2 regions of the Stenotrophomonas sp. YJH_SMC_80 genome follow, and region 1 is predicted to be linked to the other one. Evidence: riboswitches for the same ligand, from Rfam matches in the RefSeq annotation. Region 1 holds a riboswitch; the other holds the start of a gene.

What was found. Region 1 has a riboswitch for cobalamin ahead of AC5P99_RS09625 (epoxyqueuosine reductase QueH). Riboswitches for the same ligand answer to the same signal wherever they lie in the genome.
Region 2: linked by a shared signal. The riboswitch ahead of btuB (TonB-dependent vitamin B12 receptor) and the one ahead of AC5P99_RS09625 (epoxyqueuosine reductase QueH) in region 1 are both predicted to bind cobalamin.

What each region holds. Positions count from the first base shown of each region.
Region 1 is NZ_JCAFVP010000004.1:302,002-309,376, reverse strand. Features, by position in the region: gene AC5P99_RS09640 (patatin-like phospholipase family protein) at 1-1,635, opposite strand, end outside; gene AC5P99_RS09635 (bifunctional nicotinamide-nucleotide adenylyltransferase/Nudix hydroxylase) at 1,829-2,878, shown strand; gene AC5P99_RS09630 (nicotinate phosphoribosyltransferase) at 2,943-4,352, shown strand; cobalamin riboswitch at 4,436-4,665, shown strand; gene AC5P99_RS09625 (epoxyqueuosine reductase QueH) at 4,827-5,513, shown strand; gene pncA (bifunctional nicotinamidase/pyrazinamidase) at 5,569-6,195, shown strand; gene purU (formyltetrahydrofolate deformylase) at 6,483-7,334, opposite strand.
Region 2 is NZ_JCAFVP010000008.1:82,600-89,974, forward strand. Features, by position in the region: gene AC5P99_RS14180 (class I SAM-dependent methyltransferase) at 1-668, shown strand, start outside; gene gph (phosphoglycolate phosphatase) at 734-1,390, shown strand; gene btuB (TonB-dependent vitamin B12 receptor) at 1,491-3,332, opposite strand; cobalamin riboswitch at 3,448-3,670, opposite strand; gene AC5P99_RS14195 (histidine phosphatase family protein) at 3,814-4,392, shown strand; gene AC5P99_RS14200 (TfoX/Sxy family protein) at 4,484-4,846, opposite strand; gene AC5P99_RS14205 (GAF domain-containing protein) at 4,843-5,325, opposite strand; gene bioD (dethiobiotin synthase) at 5,394-6,077, shown strand; gene AC5P99_RS14215 (aminotransferase-like domain-containing protein) at 6,152-7,375, opposite strand, start outside.

The DNA.
Region 1 (7,375 bases):
CTGGTAGGCCGAGGCCAGGTTGCGCCAGCGGATCCAGTAGTGATTCTCGAACGAGAACGAACAGAAGCGCGCACCGGCGAGGCTGCCCTTGTCGGCGATGCGGGTCAGCACCTCCTGCGGCATGTCCAGGTTCATGCCGCCCTCGTCGCCCTGCAGGCTGACGTGCACGATGCGGTCGCGGTAACCCGGCGCGCGCGCCTGCAGCAGATCGCGCCAGTTCTGCATGGTCGCCACCACCGCGAACAGGAAGCGGCCCAGCTCGGCGGCCGCCAGCGGTGTGGCGATCGACTGGTAGGTGCGCTGCCAGCCGTGTCGGTTCTCGGTGGGCAGGAACACCGCGTGCTCCAGCGACTGGCGGCCACTGCTGCCGTGGTTCACCTCTTCGGCGTGCTGCGGGTAGACCAGATTGATGGCGAAGGTCGGCCAGCGCGGCAACGCGGCATCGAACAGATGGATCGGGAAATTGCTGCTGATGCCACCATCGGAGAACCAGCAGATGCGGAAGGCGGTGATCACCGGGCCGCAAGCCTGCCCGGCGCTGGTCAGCCCTTCCATGCTGTCGGCCACGTTGTGCTCGGGGTCGGCCGCCGGCGCGGTCGGCTCGCAGCGTCGTTCGCGGCGTGAGGGTTCATGCAGCGGCACCGCGCTGATCAGCAGCGGGAAGCTCAGGCTCATGCGCGTGGCCACCAGCACCGGCAGCTTCGGGCCCGGCGGCAGGTGGTAGTACTGCCGCCCTTCCACCTCCAGCGGCGGGCCGGCCTGCGTCACCAGCCACTGCACCACGCTGGCCGGGAACAGCTGCTCGAATTCCTCGCGCAGGAACCAGAACTGCGCGCCGCCCAGCGGCAGCGTGCGCGGCTCATTGTGCGACACGCAGGTGGTGATCATCTGCAGGCTGATCGCATGCGGGCTGTCCGGCTCGCCGGCATAGCGCGGCGCATCGTGCAGGTCGGCGAAGGTGAGCGGTGCATCCAACGGCTTGCCGGACAACTGCTGCAGGCATTCGTGCAGCCACTCGGTCAGTGCCGGCGTGCGAGCATCGCGGCCGAGGCCGCTGCACAGGCCCAGCAGATTGCGTCGCGCCACGCGTGCCACACGAAGCGCGGCACCGGCCACACCCGCACCGTACGCACACAGCAGCGACGGCAGCAGCGTGGCCGCCACCCCGCTCCAACCACCGCCCCACCAGCCCAGGCCGAGCAGCAGCGCCAGCGACACCAGCACTTCCAGCGGCGCGATCTCGAACACGGCAACGGCCAGGCACAGCAGCTTGTGCGGCAGGCTGGCATTGCCGGTCAGCACCACCAGCAGGCGATAGGCCGCGCGTGCGCCGCGTGCGGGCTGGAACAGGCTGTAGATGAAGCCGCGCCGCGACAGCTGCGCCGACACCGCCGACAACCCGCCATAGCCTGCATCGCCGGGCAGGTGCTCGCCGGCCTGCTGGCGACGATCACCGCAGGCCGCCGCAGCCGCCACGGCGGCGGCGATGGCGCCGGCCGAAGTGCCGCCGATGCTCTTGAAGCGATACTCGCGCGCCAGCGCCAGTACCGCATTGGGGTACACGATGCCGCTGGTGATGCCGCCTTTCATGACCAGATCGCAGTACTTGTCCGCCACTGTCTTGCCCCCGAGCATGCCGTCCGCCGCGTGGGTGCCAGTATGGCGCAGGGGCTTCTCAGGGCCTGAGAACAACGGCGCAGTCCGCGCACGCAATGCGCCGTTCAGCAGAAAGCACGGCTGCAGGCTTGACCCGCCCCGCCATCGGCGTAGCATCTGCAGCAAGCCAAGGGACAGACCCGCGGCTGCCACAACGACATGAGGGATTCTCATGGAATTCGACTATCTCGTCTTCATCGGGCGATTCGAGCCCTTCCACAACGGCCACGCCGCCGTTGCCCGCCTGGCCCTGAGCCGGGCCCGCAAGCTGATCTTCCTGGTCGGCTCTGCCGATACCCCCCGCAGCCTGCGCAATCCCTGGACCGTGGCCGAACGCGCCGTGATGATCCAGGCCGCCCTCGATGGCCACACCGACCGTCTGCTGATCCGCCCGCTGCGTGACCACCTGTACAACGAAGCGCAGTGGATCGCCAACGTGCAGCGCCAGGTGGCTGAAGCCCTGCGCAACGACGGCGCCGCCGCCGATGCGAAGGTGGGCCTGATCGGCATGGACAAGGACGCGTCCAGCTACTACCTGCGCGAGTTCCCGCAGTGGCCGCTGGTGGACGTGCAGCACACCGCCACCCTGTCGGCCACCGAGCTGCGGCGCTACCTGTTCGAAGCCGGCGACGTCGACTTCCACGGTGCGCTGCTGATGCTGCGTGGCAATGTGCCGGGGCCGGTGTACGACATGCTTGAAGCGTTCCGCAAAAGCGCGCCTGCCTATGGCCAGCTGGTGGCCGAGTACCGCTTCATCGAACAGTACAAGGCCGCCTGGAAGGATGCGCCCTACGCGCCCACCTTCGTCACCACCGATGCGGTGGTGGTGCATTCAGGCCACGTGCTGCTGGTGCGTCGCCGCTCGGAACCCGGCAAGGGGCTGTGGGCGCTGCCCGGCGGCTTCGTCGGCCAGGAACAGAGCCTGCTCGACAGCTGCCTGCGCGAACTGCGCGAGGAAACCCGGCTGAAGATTCCACTGCCGGTGCTGAAGGGTTCGCTGAAGGGCCAGCAGGTCTTCGACCACCCCGACCGCAGCCAGCGCGGCCGCACCATCACCCACGGTTTCCACTTCGAATTCCCGGCCGGTGACCTGCCGCCTGTGCGCGGCGGCGACGACGCCGACAAGGCGCGCTGGATACCGGTGAGTGAAGCCCTGGACATGGGCCCGCAGCTGTTCGAAGACCACCTGCACATCCTGGAGTATTTCCTCGGCCGCGGCTGACAGGCCCGGCCTCCCCACTGGCGGATAGACCGCTGGTGTCACTCGACGCGAAGGAGCTTCCGTCATGCACTACCTCGATAATCTTCTCCTCAACACCGACAGCTACAAGGCCAGCCATTGGCTGCAGTACCCGCCGGGTACCGATGCCACGTTCTTCTACGTCGAATCACGTGGCGGCCTGCACGATCGCACGGTGTTCTTCGGCCTGCAGGCGATCCTCAAGGACGCGCTGGCACGACCGGTCACCCACGCCGACATCGACGACGCTGCTGCGGTATTCGCCGCACACGGCGAACCGTTCAACGAGGCCGGCTGGCGCGATATCGTCGACCGGCTTGGCGGCCACCTGCCGGTGCGCATCCGCGCCGTTCCCGAGGGCAGCGTGGTGCCCACCCACCAGGCACTGATGACCATCGAGTCGACCGATCCGGCTGCGTTCTGGGTGCCGTCGTACCTGGAAACGCTGCTGCTGCGCGTGTGGTATCCGGTCACCGTGGCCACCATCAGCTGGCACGCACGGCAGACCATCGCCGCGTTCCTGCAGCAGACCAGCGACGACCCGCAGGGGCAGCTGCCGTTCAAGCTGCACGACTTCGGCGCGCGCGGTGTATCGAGCCTGGAATCGGCCGCGTTGGGCGGTGCCGCGCACCTGGTCAACTTCCTCGGCACCGATACCGTGTCGGCGCTGTGCCTGGCACGCGCGCACTACCACGCGCCGATGGCCGGCTATTCGATTCCGGCCGCCGAGCACAGCACCATCACCAGTTGGGGCCGCGAACGCGAGGTGGACGCCTATCGCAACATGCTGCGCCAGTTCGGCAAGCCCGGTTCGATCGTGGCGGTGGTGTCGGACAGCTATGACATCTACCGCGCGATCAGCGAACACTGGGGCACCACCCTGCGCGATGACGTGATCGCGTCGGGCGCCACCCTGGTCATCCGTCCCGACTCGGGTGACCCGGTGGAGGTGGTGGCCGAAAGCCTGCGCCGGCTGGATGAAGCCTTCGGCCACGCGATCAACGGCAAGGGCTATCGCGTGCTCAACCACGTGCGGGTGATCCAGGGCGATGGCATCAATCCGGACACCATCCGCGCGATCCTGCAGCGCATCACCGACAACGGCTACGCCGCCGACAACGTGGCCTTCGGCATGGGCGGTGCGCTGCTGCAGCGGCTGGACCGCGATACGCAGAAGTTCGCGCTGAAGTGCTCGGCCGCACGGGTCGAGGGCGAGTGGATCGACGTCTATAAGGATCCGGTCACCGACGCCGGCAAGGCCAGCAAGCGTGGCCGCATGCGCCTGCTGCGCCGCCTGGACGATGGCAGCCTGCATACGGCGCCACTGCCGGCCAATGGCGACGACACCCTGCCGGACGGCTTCGAGGACGCAATGGTGACCGTGTGGGAGAACGGCCGCCTGCTGCACGACCAGCGGCTGGACGACATCCGCACGCGGGCGGCCGTGGGGCATTGAAGGTGCATCCCGACCGGGGTCGGATCCCGTTGCAGCGCATCGGGCTCTGCCCCCTGCGCTCTTGACCGGCGCCACCAACAGGTCCACCTTGCACACGCCGAAGGTATCCCTCCCATCGCTGCGGCGCGGGGAGGGATTTAAACGGGAATCCGGTGAAGGCGCCTCGCGCGTCCATTCCGGAGCTGCCCCGCAGCGGTGAATGGAAACGAATCCTGCCAACAGCACTGGGCTCGCGCCTGGGAAGCGGCGGGTAGTAGGTGGGCTGCGGCCCGTGTCCATCAGCCCGAATACCGGCCCCGGCCGGGGGACACGACCGTCCCCTGACTCGACCTGGAATCTCCGCGGGGAGGTTGCCGGGGCCGTCGTCGTCCTGCGCGTGCAGGCGGTGTGGCCGCGCGCGTCCTGTTCACGGTATCCGGCCAGACCCGTTCACCCACGCGCTGATGCATGGGCCACCGCCGTTGCCGGCGGTCCATGCGGTACCTGACGATGACCGAGCTCCAACGCCCCACCCTGACCCTGCCCGCCGACGGCAAGCGCCTGCTGCTGCATTCGTGCTGCGCGCCCTGTTCCGGCGAAGTGATGGAGGCGATCACCGCCTCCGGGATCGACTACGCGATCTTCTTCTACAACCCCAACATCCACCCGGTGAAGGAGTACGAGCTGCGCAAGCAGGAGAACATCCGCTTCGCCGAGCAGCACGGCATTCCCTTCATCGACTGCGACTACGACACCGACAACTGGTTCAGCCGTGCACGCGGCATGGAAAACGAGCCCGAGCGCGGCATCCGCTGCACGATGTGCTTCGACATGCGCTTCGAGCGCACTGCGCTGTACGCGCACGAGCACGGTTACGACACCATCAGTTCTTCGCTGGGCATCTCGCGCTGGAAGAACATGGCGCAGATCAACGACTGCGGCATCCGCGCCGCCTCGCGCTATGAAGGCCTGCAGTACTGGGACTACAACTGGCGCAAGGGCGGCGGTGCCAGCCGCATGATCGAGATCAGCAAGCGCGAGCAGTTCTACCAGCAGGAATACTGCGGCTGCGTGTACTCGCTGCGCGATGCCAACCGCCATCGCCGCGAGAATGGCCGCGAGCGGATCAAGATCGGCCTGTTGTACTACGGGCAGGACGCTGGGACGCCGCAGGACGATTGACGTGCAGGCATGGGGCGGCCACGCTGGTCGCCCCTTCTGTTGTACCGGGACTGCCATGACCGCCCTGCCCGCCGATGTCGCCCTGCTGGTGATCGACCTGCAGCCGGACTTCATGCCCGGTGGCGCCCTGGCCTGCGACCAGGGCGATGCGCTGGTGGCACCCATTGCCGATCTGCTGGCGCAGCGCCGCTACCGCACCGTGGTGGCAACACAGGACTGGCACCCGGCCGACCATGCCTCGTTCGCCAGCCAGCACCCCGGCCAGCGTCCGTTCGAGACCATCCTGCTGCATGCGCAGCCGCAGACCCTGTGGCCCGACCACTGCGTGCAGGGCAGCGCCGGTGCCGCCCTGCATCCGGGCGTGGACTGGACCGTGGCCGACCTGATCCTGCGCAAGGGCATGCGCCAACAGGTGGATTCGTACAGCGCCTTCCGCGAGAACCACGGCCCCGATGGCGAGCGCCCGGCCACCGGCCTGGCCGGCTGGCTGCATGAACGCCGCATCCGCGAAGTGCACGTATGCGGCCTGGCCCGTGACTACTGCGTGCTGTGGAGCGCGCAGGACGCGGTGAAGTCCGGCTTCCGGGTGAAGTTCCTGTGGGAGCTGACCCGGCCGGTGACCGAAGCCAATGACGCGATGGTGCGCGAGGCGCTGGGCAAGGCGGGGATCGCGATCGTCTGAGGCGTGACCGCCGGGCATGGCCCGGCGCTACCGCGCACGTCGCTTATGCCGCTTGCGCGCTCCTGCCCACAACAACACAATCGATTCATCCAGCCCCCTAACTACGCCCCCCTACAGATCGCGGGACGGCCGAACCGGGGGCTTTTCATTGGATGAAATCAGGATTCGGTAGTGCCGGCCGCTGGCCGGCAACCTCGGGATCTCTGCAGTTGCCGGCCAGCGGCCGGCACTACCGGATAGCAACCGTGGTAGCGCCGCGCCATGCCCGGCGGACGCGGGATGGGCGATTACCGGAATACCACCGTGCGATGCCCATTGAGCAGGATGCGGTGCTCCACATGGCGGCGAACCGCGCGTGCCAGCACCAGCGATTCGGTATCACTTCCCAGCCGCACCAGTTCACGCGGTGCCATCGCATGGTCCACGCGGGCCACGTCCTGTTCGATGATCGGGCCTTCGTCCAGGTCCTCGGTGACATAGTGCGCGGTGGCGCCGATGATCTTGACCCCACGCGCGTGTGCCTGGTGGTACGGCTGCGCGCCCTTGAAGCTGGGCAGGAAGCTGTGGTGGATGTTGATCGCACGGCCGGCCAGCGCGCGGCACAGCGTGGGTGACAGGATCTGCATGTAGCGCGCCAGCACCACCAGGTCGATGCGCTCGCGCTCGACCAGGTCGATGATCTGCTGCTCCTGCACCGCGCGTGTATCGGCGGTCACCGGCAGGTGGTGGAACGGCACCTGGTAGGACGCCGCCAGCGGCGCGAAGTCGGCGTGGTTGGACGCCACTGCTGCGATGTCCACCTTCAGCTGGCCGCTGTGGGCGCGGAACAGCAGGTCGTTGAGGCAATGCCCCTGTTTGCTGACCAGCACCAGCAGCCGCGCGCGGCGTCGGCCATCGTGCAGCTGCCAGTCCATGCCGAAGCCCTCGGCAAGCGTGGCCATGGCCGCGTGCACGGTTTCCAGCGGCAGGCCGGCATCGCGGTCGAAGTGCACGCGCAGGAAGAAGCGGCCACTCTCCTCATCGCCGAACTGCTGGGCGTCGAGGATGTTGCAGCCGTGGTCGAACAGCAGGCCGGACACGCGGTAGACGATGCCGGTGCGGTCGGGGCAGGACAGGGTAAGAATGGAATCGGGGCGCATCGCTACAGTGTAGGGCAGCGCCCTGCCCAGCGGCCGGATGA
Region 2 (7,375 bases), on a different contig from region 1:
GGCAGGTGCACCTGACGCCCCGCGCCCTGCCGCTGGACTGGCTGGGTGATGTGCGCGGCCGCCGGGTCCTGTGCCTGGCCTCGGGCGGTGGCCAGCAGGCACCGGTGCTGGCGGCGGCCGGGGCCGACGTCACTGTGTTCGATCTGTCCGATGGGCAGCTGGAACAGGACCGCAGCGTGGCGGCGCGCGACGGCCTGCGGCTGCGCACGGTGCAGGGCGACATGCGCGACCTGCACGCCTTCGCCAACGACAGCTTCGATGTGGTGTTCCACCCGATCTCCAACCTGTATGTGCCCGACGTGCGCCCGGTGTGGACCGAATGCCGCCGCGTGCTGGCGCGCGATGGCATGCTGATGGCCAGCTTCTACAACCCGGTGCTGTTCGTCGGCGCGCGCGATCCGCAGCTTGATGCACAGGGCCTGATCCGGCCGCAGTACGCCATTCCCTATTCGGACCTGGAAGACCTGCCACCGGCCGAGCGCGAGGCGAAGCTGGCGCGGGGCGATGCGCTGACCTTCGGCCACAGCCTGACAGAACTGATCGGTGGACAGCTGGATGCCGGCTTCGTGATCGATCGCTTCATGGAAGACTGGCAGCCGCAGCCGCGCTTCCTGATCGACCGTTACCTGCCCACGTTCCTGGCTACCCGCGCGCGCCGGATCGGCTGAGGCGGATCGGTGCAAAAACCAGCGGCGTACAATGGACGGTCCCACGTCGCACAGGTGCCGTTCCCTTGTCGTATCCCTATCCGCTGGTCGTGTTCGACCTCGATGGCACGCTGGTCGACAGCGCTGCCGATATTGCCGAAGCACTGAACCGCACGCTGGAAGACATCGGCCTGGCGCGCGTGCCGGAAGCCACGGTTCTGGGCTGGATCGGCGACGGCGTGCGTCGTCTGGTCGAACAGGCGGTGCAGGCCGCCGGCAGCGAGGTGGACCTGGCCGAGGTGATGCCGGTGTTCATGGTGCACTACCGTGAGTGCCTGCTGCGTAGCCCGCGCCTGTTCGACGGCGTGGGCGAAGCGCTGGCGCAACTGCGTGCGCGCAACGTGCCGCTGGCGATCTGCACCAACAAGCCCGAAGCACTGGTGCCGCCGCTGCTGCAGCACCTGGGTATCGGTGATGCATTCGCGCTGGTACTGGGGGGGGATTCGCTGCCGCAGCGCAAGCCCAGTGGCGAGCCACTGCGGCACATCGCCGCGCACTTCGGCCTGCCGGTGGAGTCCTGCCTGATGGTGGGTGATTCGTTGACCGACTACCGCGCCGCCGAAGAGGCCGGCATGCCGATCGCGCTGGTGCGCTACGGCTATCCGCGCGGCCTGGACCTGGCCACCGCGCATGCGGTGGCGGTGATCGACGACCTGCGTGAACTGCCGGGGTTGCGGGGCTGAAGCAGAGGGGTAGTGCCGGCCGCTGGCCGGCAACCCGGAATGCGTTGCCGAAGGTCATGATGTTGCCGGCCAGTGGCCGGCACTACCATGAACGTTGCGCTCACTTCGGCTGGTAACGCACGCTCAACTGGTACTCGCGGCCGGGCTGGTTGAACCATGCCACCGTTTCGTAGCGACGGTCGAAGACGTTGGCGGCACGTGCCAGCAGCGACCACGATGGCGTCAGTGCGTACTCAGCGCGCAGGTCCAGCGTGCCGTAACCTCCCACCTTCACCGCGTTGACGGCATCGTCGTAGCGCTTGCCGGCACCCTGCACAGTCAGGCCTGCGCGGAAATCGCCGAAGCGACGGTCGATGTCCAGGCGCGCGGTCTGCTGCGCGCGGCGTGGCAGCCAGTTGTCGAACTGGGTGCTGCCGCCGGTGCGGTTGCGCGGGTCGGTGTAGCTCAGCTGCGCGTTGATGTCGAAGCCGGCCAGCAGCACGCCACCGGTCAGCTCGGCACCGCGGATGCGGGCCTTCTCCACCTGCTGCATCTTGAAGGTTGCCGCATCGTAGGTGATCAGGTCATCGATGCGGGTTTCATACACGTCCAGGCCCCAGTGCCAGCCCTGGCCCTGCTGCGAAACGCCGAGGTTGGCGCTCTTGGACTTCTCCGGCTTCAACGTCGGCACGCCGCTCCACGGGTCGTACAGATCGCTGAAGGTCGGTGCCTTGAACGCCGTGCCATAGCTGGCGTTGAGGCGCAGGCCGTGGCCCAGCTCCATCGCCCAGCCAACGCTGCCGGTGGCGTGGTTGCCGAACTGCTGGTTGTCGTCGTTGCGTGCGCTGGCCTGCAACTGGTGGCGGCCGAAGCGGCCCTGGTACTGCACGAACACGCCGGTGTTGCGGCGGCTGTCGACCAGGTAACCCGCGCTGCTGCCATCCAGGTTGTCTTCGCTCCAGTCCACGCCTGCGCTCAGCAGCTGGCCCTCGGCCACGCCGAAATCGCCCTGCAGGGAGGCGCTGTCGCGGTGGGTCTGTGCGCTGCCACGTGCACCGAAGTCGCCGAAGTTGTCCGACTCGTTGTCACTGCGGCCGACGTTGGCGGTGAATGCCAGGCGCTCGGAGGGGGTGTAGCGCACCTTGCCGGCCAGCACCTGCTGGCGGGTTTCCGAATAGTTGTAGTAACCGTCGTAATGGTTCTTGCCGTCGGCGCGCAGGGCGCTGCCTTCCACGTTCCACTGGTCGTTGAAGGTGTAGCCACCGCGCAGGCTCTTGGACAGGTTGCGGTAGCCGTCGCGGTCGGGCTCGTCGGCGAAGCAGCCGGTGAACAGCGTGGCCGAGCCGCGGCAGGCATCGATGCCATCGGAATGCTGGTAGGCGATATCCGCACCGAACCAGCCGCGTTCGGTACCGCCGCCAATGCCACCGCTGGCTTCACGCAGGCCGTTGCTGCCACCGCCAAGCTGGAAGTGCGGGGCGAAATCGCCCTGGTTGCGGCGGGTGAAGATCTGGATCACGCCACCGATGGCGTCGGCGCCGTACAGGCTCGACTGCGGGCCGCGCACGATTTCGACGCGCTCGATCTGCGCCAGCGGCAGGTCCTGGTACATGGCCAGGCCGAGGTCGGCGCTGTTGATGCGCACACCATCGACCAGCACCACGGTGTGGCCGGAATTGGTGCCGCGCAGGAACAGCGAGCTCTGCTTGCCGAGCCCGCCGGCATTGGTCAGGTTGATGCCGGCGCGGCCGCGCAGCAGCTCCTGCAGCGACGTGGCCTGGCTGGATTCGATCTGCGCGCGGTCGATCACCTGCGCCGGCGCGATGCTGTCCTGCAGGGCGATCGGGGTGCGGGTGGCAGTGACCAGGATCTGGTCGAGCGCGGTGGTGTCATTGGCGGCCTGGGCCAGCGCGGGCAGGGCGGCCAGCACGGCCAGGGACAGCATTCGGGACTGCAGCTTCATGGGGGACTCCGGGTGCCACGCACGCCCGCGTGGCGAAGGGGAGGAGCCGCGAAGGCAGGCGTGCGCCGATGCCGCAGCGCACGCCACGGTCATCCAGCGCCATGCCCACCGCATCGCGACCTGAGGCTTCCGGGCCGGTCTCCGGGCTTGCCGCCGGGTGGCGCGAGGCCACCGTCCAGGCGCCTTCCCATGCCTGCGGCACAGTGGCGGTGTTGCCTGGAACTGACGTGCTTACCGTTGCGGGGGCAGCGCCGGCCTGGCGTGGAATCACGCGTCACCGGCTTCCCGTTTCAACCTGCCGGCCATGGCCGCAGGTCACCTGGAAGTGGGCGCAGTCTACGGCATCGCAGGCCGTCCCGTTGCGTCGCGCCTGCGCGACTGCCTTTGCTGTGCCTTTAGAATGGTTGCTCGATCCCGTGGTGCCGTTGCCGATGTCCGCCCGTTTTCCGCTGTACCTGCGTCGCCCGTCCGGGACGCGCGCATGATCCTCGACCTGGTCCGCCATGCCGGCAACGGTCGCGATGAGTTCCTCGATGGCCGCAGCGATCCACCGCAGCTGGCCCGCCTGCCGCAGGAACTGGTCGAGGCCTATGCCGGGCAACGCTGGGAGCGGGTGATCAGTTCGCCGCGGCTGCGTTCGCTGCACACGGCAATGGCCCTGGCCACCCCGCGCGGACTGGACGTGGAAGCGGACGAGGAATGGGAAGAACTGGACTTCGGCGATTGGGACGGGCGGTCGCTGTTCGACCTGCCGGAGGATGCACTGGCGGCCTTCCATGCCGACCCGCACGCGTTCCCGCCGCCCAATGGCGAGAGCTGGGGCCACTTCGAGCGGCGCATCGCGCGCGCGCTGGATCGCCTGCTCGATGATGACGATCCGGTGCCGACGCTGGTGGTCAGCCATGGCGGCCCGTTGCGCATGGTGCTGTCGCAGGTCTGCGGCCTGCCCATGTCGCTGTGCTGGGCGCTGCGTATCGACCACGGCACGCGCCTGCGGGTGTGGCTGGAGCGCGGCGAGATCGGGCTGGTGGGTGAGCTGCTGGAGCTGCAGCAGCCCTGAGCGCACTCGCCGGGCATGGCCCGGCGCTACCGATCCCGCATCACACTGGTAGTGCCGGCCGCTGGCCGGCATCCCCAGGAACGCGGAGGCCTCAATCCTCGTCCGCGCCCTCGGGCACGCTGTCCTCAGCGTCATCGTCGGCATCGAAGCGCTGCTCATGCACCGGGCCCGACGCCGGGCCGGCTGCCTTCAGCGGATGCGCAGCGATGCGTGCTTCGTAATCCTGCACCAGTGCTTCACGCTGTGGCTCGCTCAGCTCCTGCCAATGGCAGTCCAGCAACGCGCCTTCCAGCGAGTACAGCAGGTTCAGGCTGGGCTTGAAGCCGGCGCGCTTGACCTTGACGAAGGCGCCGACGGCTCCGATCGCGACCAGGTCGTCGCGGCTGCGCAGGCCGACCTGGCGCAGCCACGCCGCACTTTTCGGGCCGATGTTGCGCAGCTTCGGTGCGCTCATCCCAGCGCCTCGACGAACACGCGGGCGATGGCTTCCAGGCCAGCCTGATCGTCGGCATCGAAGCGGCCCACCTTCGGGCTGTCGAAGTCGAACACGCCGATCAGTTCATCGCCGCGCAGCAGCGGCACCACCAGTTCCGAGCGCGAGGCCGAATCGCAGGCGATGTGGCCGGGGAAGGCGTCGACGTCCTCTACGCGCTGGGTCACGCGCTGGCTGGCGGCAGCACCGCACACGCCCTTGTCCAACGGGATGCGCACGCAGGCCGGCAGGCCCTGGAACGGGCCGACCACCAGTTCCTTGCCGTCGTACAGGTAGAAGCCCACCCAGTTCAGGTCGGGCAGGGCGTGGTAGACCAGGGCCGAGAGGTTGGCCGCGTTGGCGATGCGGTCGGACTCGGCGTAGACCAGGCCACGGGCCTGTTCCAGCAGCTGGGCGTATTGTTCCGGCTTGCTGCCGGTGAGCGAGGCATTGGCGAACATGCCAGCAGTCTAGCAAGCGTGCCGGGCCAGCGATAATGCACACACTGTTGCCCTGTTGGAGCCCGTCGATGCCGTTGCCCGCCACGCTGCCGCCCGCCCTGTTCGTCACCGGCACCGATACCGAGATCGGCAAGACCGCGGCCAGCACCGCGCTGCTGCACGCACTGCGCCGGCGCGGCCTGCGTGCGGTGGGCATGAAGCCGGTGGCCAGCGGCAGCGGAGACCTGGGCCAGGGCCTGCGCAACGAAGACGCATTGGCGCTGCAGGCGGCCAGCTGGCCGGTACCGGACTATGCCGATCTGAACCCATATGCGTTGCGCCAGCCGCTGGCACCGGAGCTGGCCGCTGCCGAGGACGGCGTGCAGGTGGAGCTGGCGCCAATCATGGCAGCGTTCGAGCGGCTGCGCACGCAGGCCGATGTCGTGGTGGTCGAGGGGGTTGGCGGTTGGCTGGCACCAGTCTCGGCCACGCTCGACCAGCTCGACCTGGTGCGCGCATTGCGGTTGCCGGTGTTGCTGGTGGTGGGCATGCGGCTGGGCTGCGTCAACCACGCGCGACTGACCGCGCAGTCGCTGCAGGCCAGCGGCGTGGAGTGCCTGGGCTGGATCGGCAACCACATCGACCCGGCGATGCAGCGCCAGGATGAGAACATCGCAACGCTGCAGCAGCGCCTGCCGATGCCGTGCTGGGGCCGGCTGCCACACCTTCCGGGCGCGGATGGCCAGATCCTGAGCACGCATCTGCTCGATTGACCTGGGGTAGTGCCGGCCGCTGGCCGGCAACCTCGATGAATCACGTCCATGCAGTTGCCGGCCAGCGGCCGGCACTACCGTGCTGCGGCCGCCAGCTCCCGCGCGATCGCACCCAACCGCTCCACCGCGCCGATGAAGCGTGCATCCAGCGTCTGGCAGCACGACAGCCGCAGGCAATGGCGATACCGCGCGCCGCGTGAATACACCTGGCCGGGCATGAAAACGATGTCCTCCTGCAGGGCACGCTCGAACAGCTCGCGCGTGTCCACGCCGGGCAGTTCCAGCCACAGCAGGAAGCCACCCTGCGGTTCGGTGGCGCGGGTGCCGGCCGGGAAGTGTTCGGCCACCAGCTGGCGCAGCCGTCCGACCTGTTCGCGGTACAGGCGGCGCATGCGATGCAGGTGGTGCTCGTAGCTGCCCGCCTCCAGATAGGCCGCCACCGCGTCGCCCAGCAGCTGCGGCTCGCCGCCGGTGGACTGGAATTTCAGCAGCGCGATGCGCTCGGCGAAGCGGCCGCCATCGAGCCAGCCGATGCGGTAATCCGGCGCCAGCGTCTTGGAAAAGCCGCCGACCACCATCACCCAGCCATCGCGATCGAAGGCCTTCAGGAGCGGTGCCGGCGGTTCGCAGAACTGCAGCTCGGCATACACCGCATCTTCGATCAGCGGCAGCTGGCGTGCGTTGACCAGTTCGGCCAGGCGTTGCTTGGCGGCGGTCGGCATGGTGCAGCCGAGCGGGTTGTGCACGGTCGGCATCACCACCAGTGCGGCCAGCGGCGTGTGCTCCAGCAGCGCGTCCAGCGCATCCACATCCAGGCCGAACTGCGGATGGGTGGGCAGTTCGATGGCCTGCAGGCCGAGGTTGGCCAGCAACGGGTAGAGGTTGAAGTAGGACGGCGCCTCGATGCCGACCGCATCACCGGGCTGGGTGACCGCGCGTAGCGCCAGCTGCAGCCCTTCCATCGCACCGTGGGTCAGCAGCAGGCGTTCGCTGTGGGTATGCAGGCCCATGCGCGGGCCGCGGCGCACGATCTGCGCCAGCAGCCGTGGCGAGCCGTTGGGGCGTGCATAGGTCTCCACGGTCTGCTGGCCATGGCGCAGTACCTGCGCCGTGTGCTTGGCCAGCTGCGCGCCGGGGTAGAACTGGCGACCGCGCGGGCCGGCAAAGGCCAGGTCGATCACGCCGGGGCGGCGCTGTGCTTCCAGCACGCGGGCCATCAGTACCTGCTGCAGCGGCGCGGTGGGCGCAGAAGGTGTGTCGCGCAGCGAACGTTCCGGCACCGACAGCCGCGGCGCGAC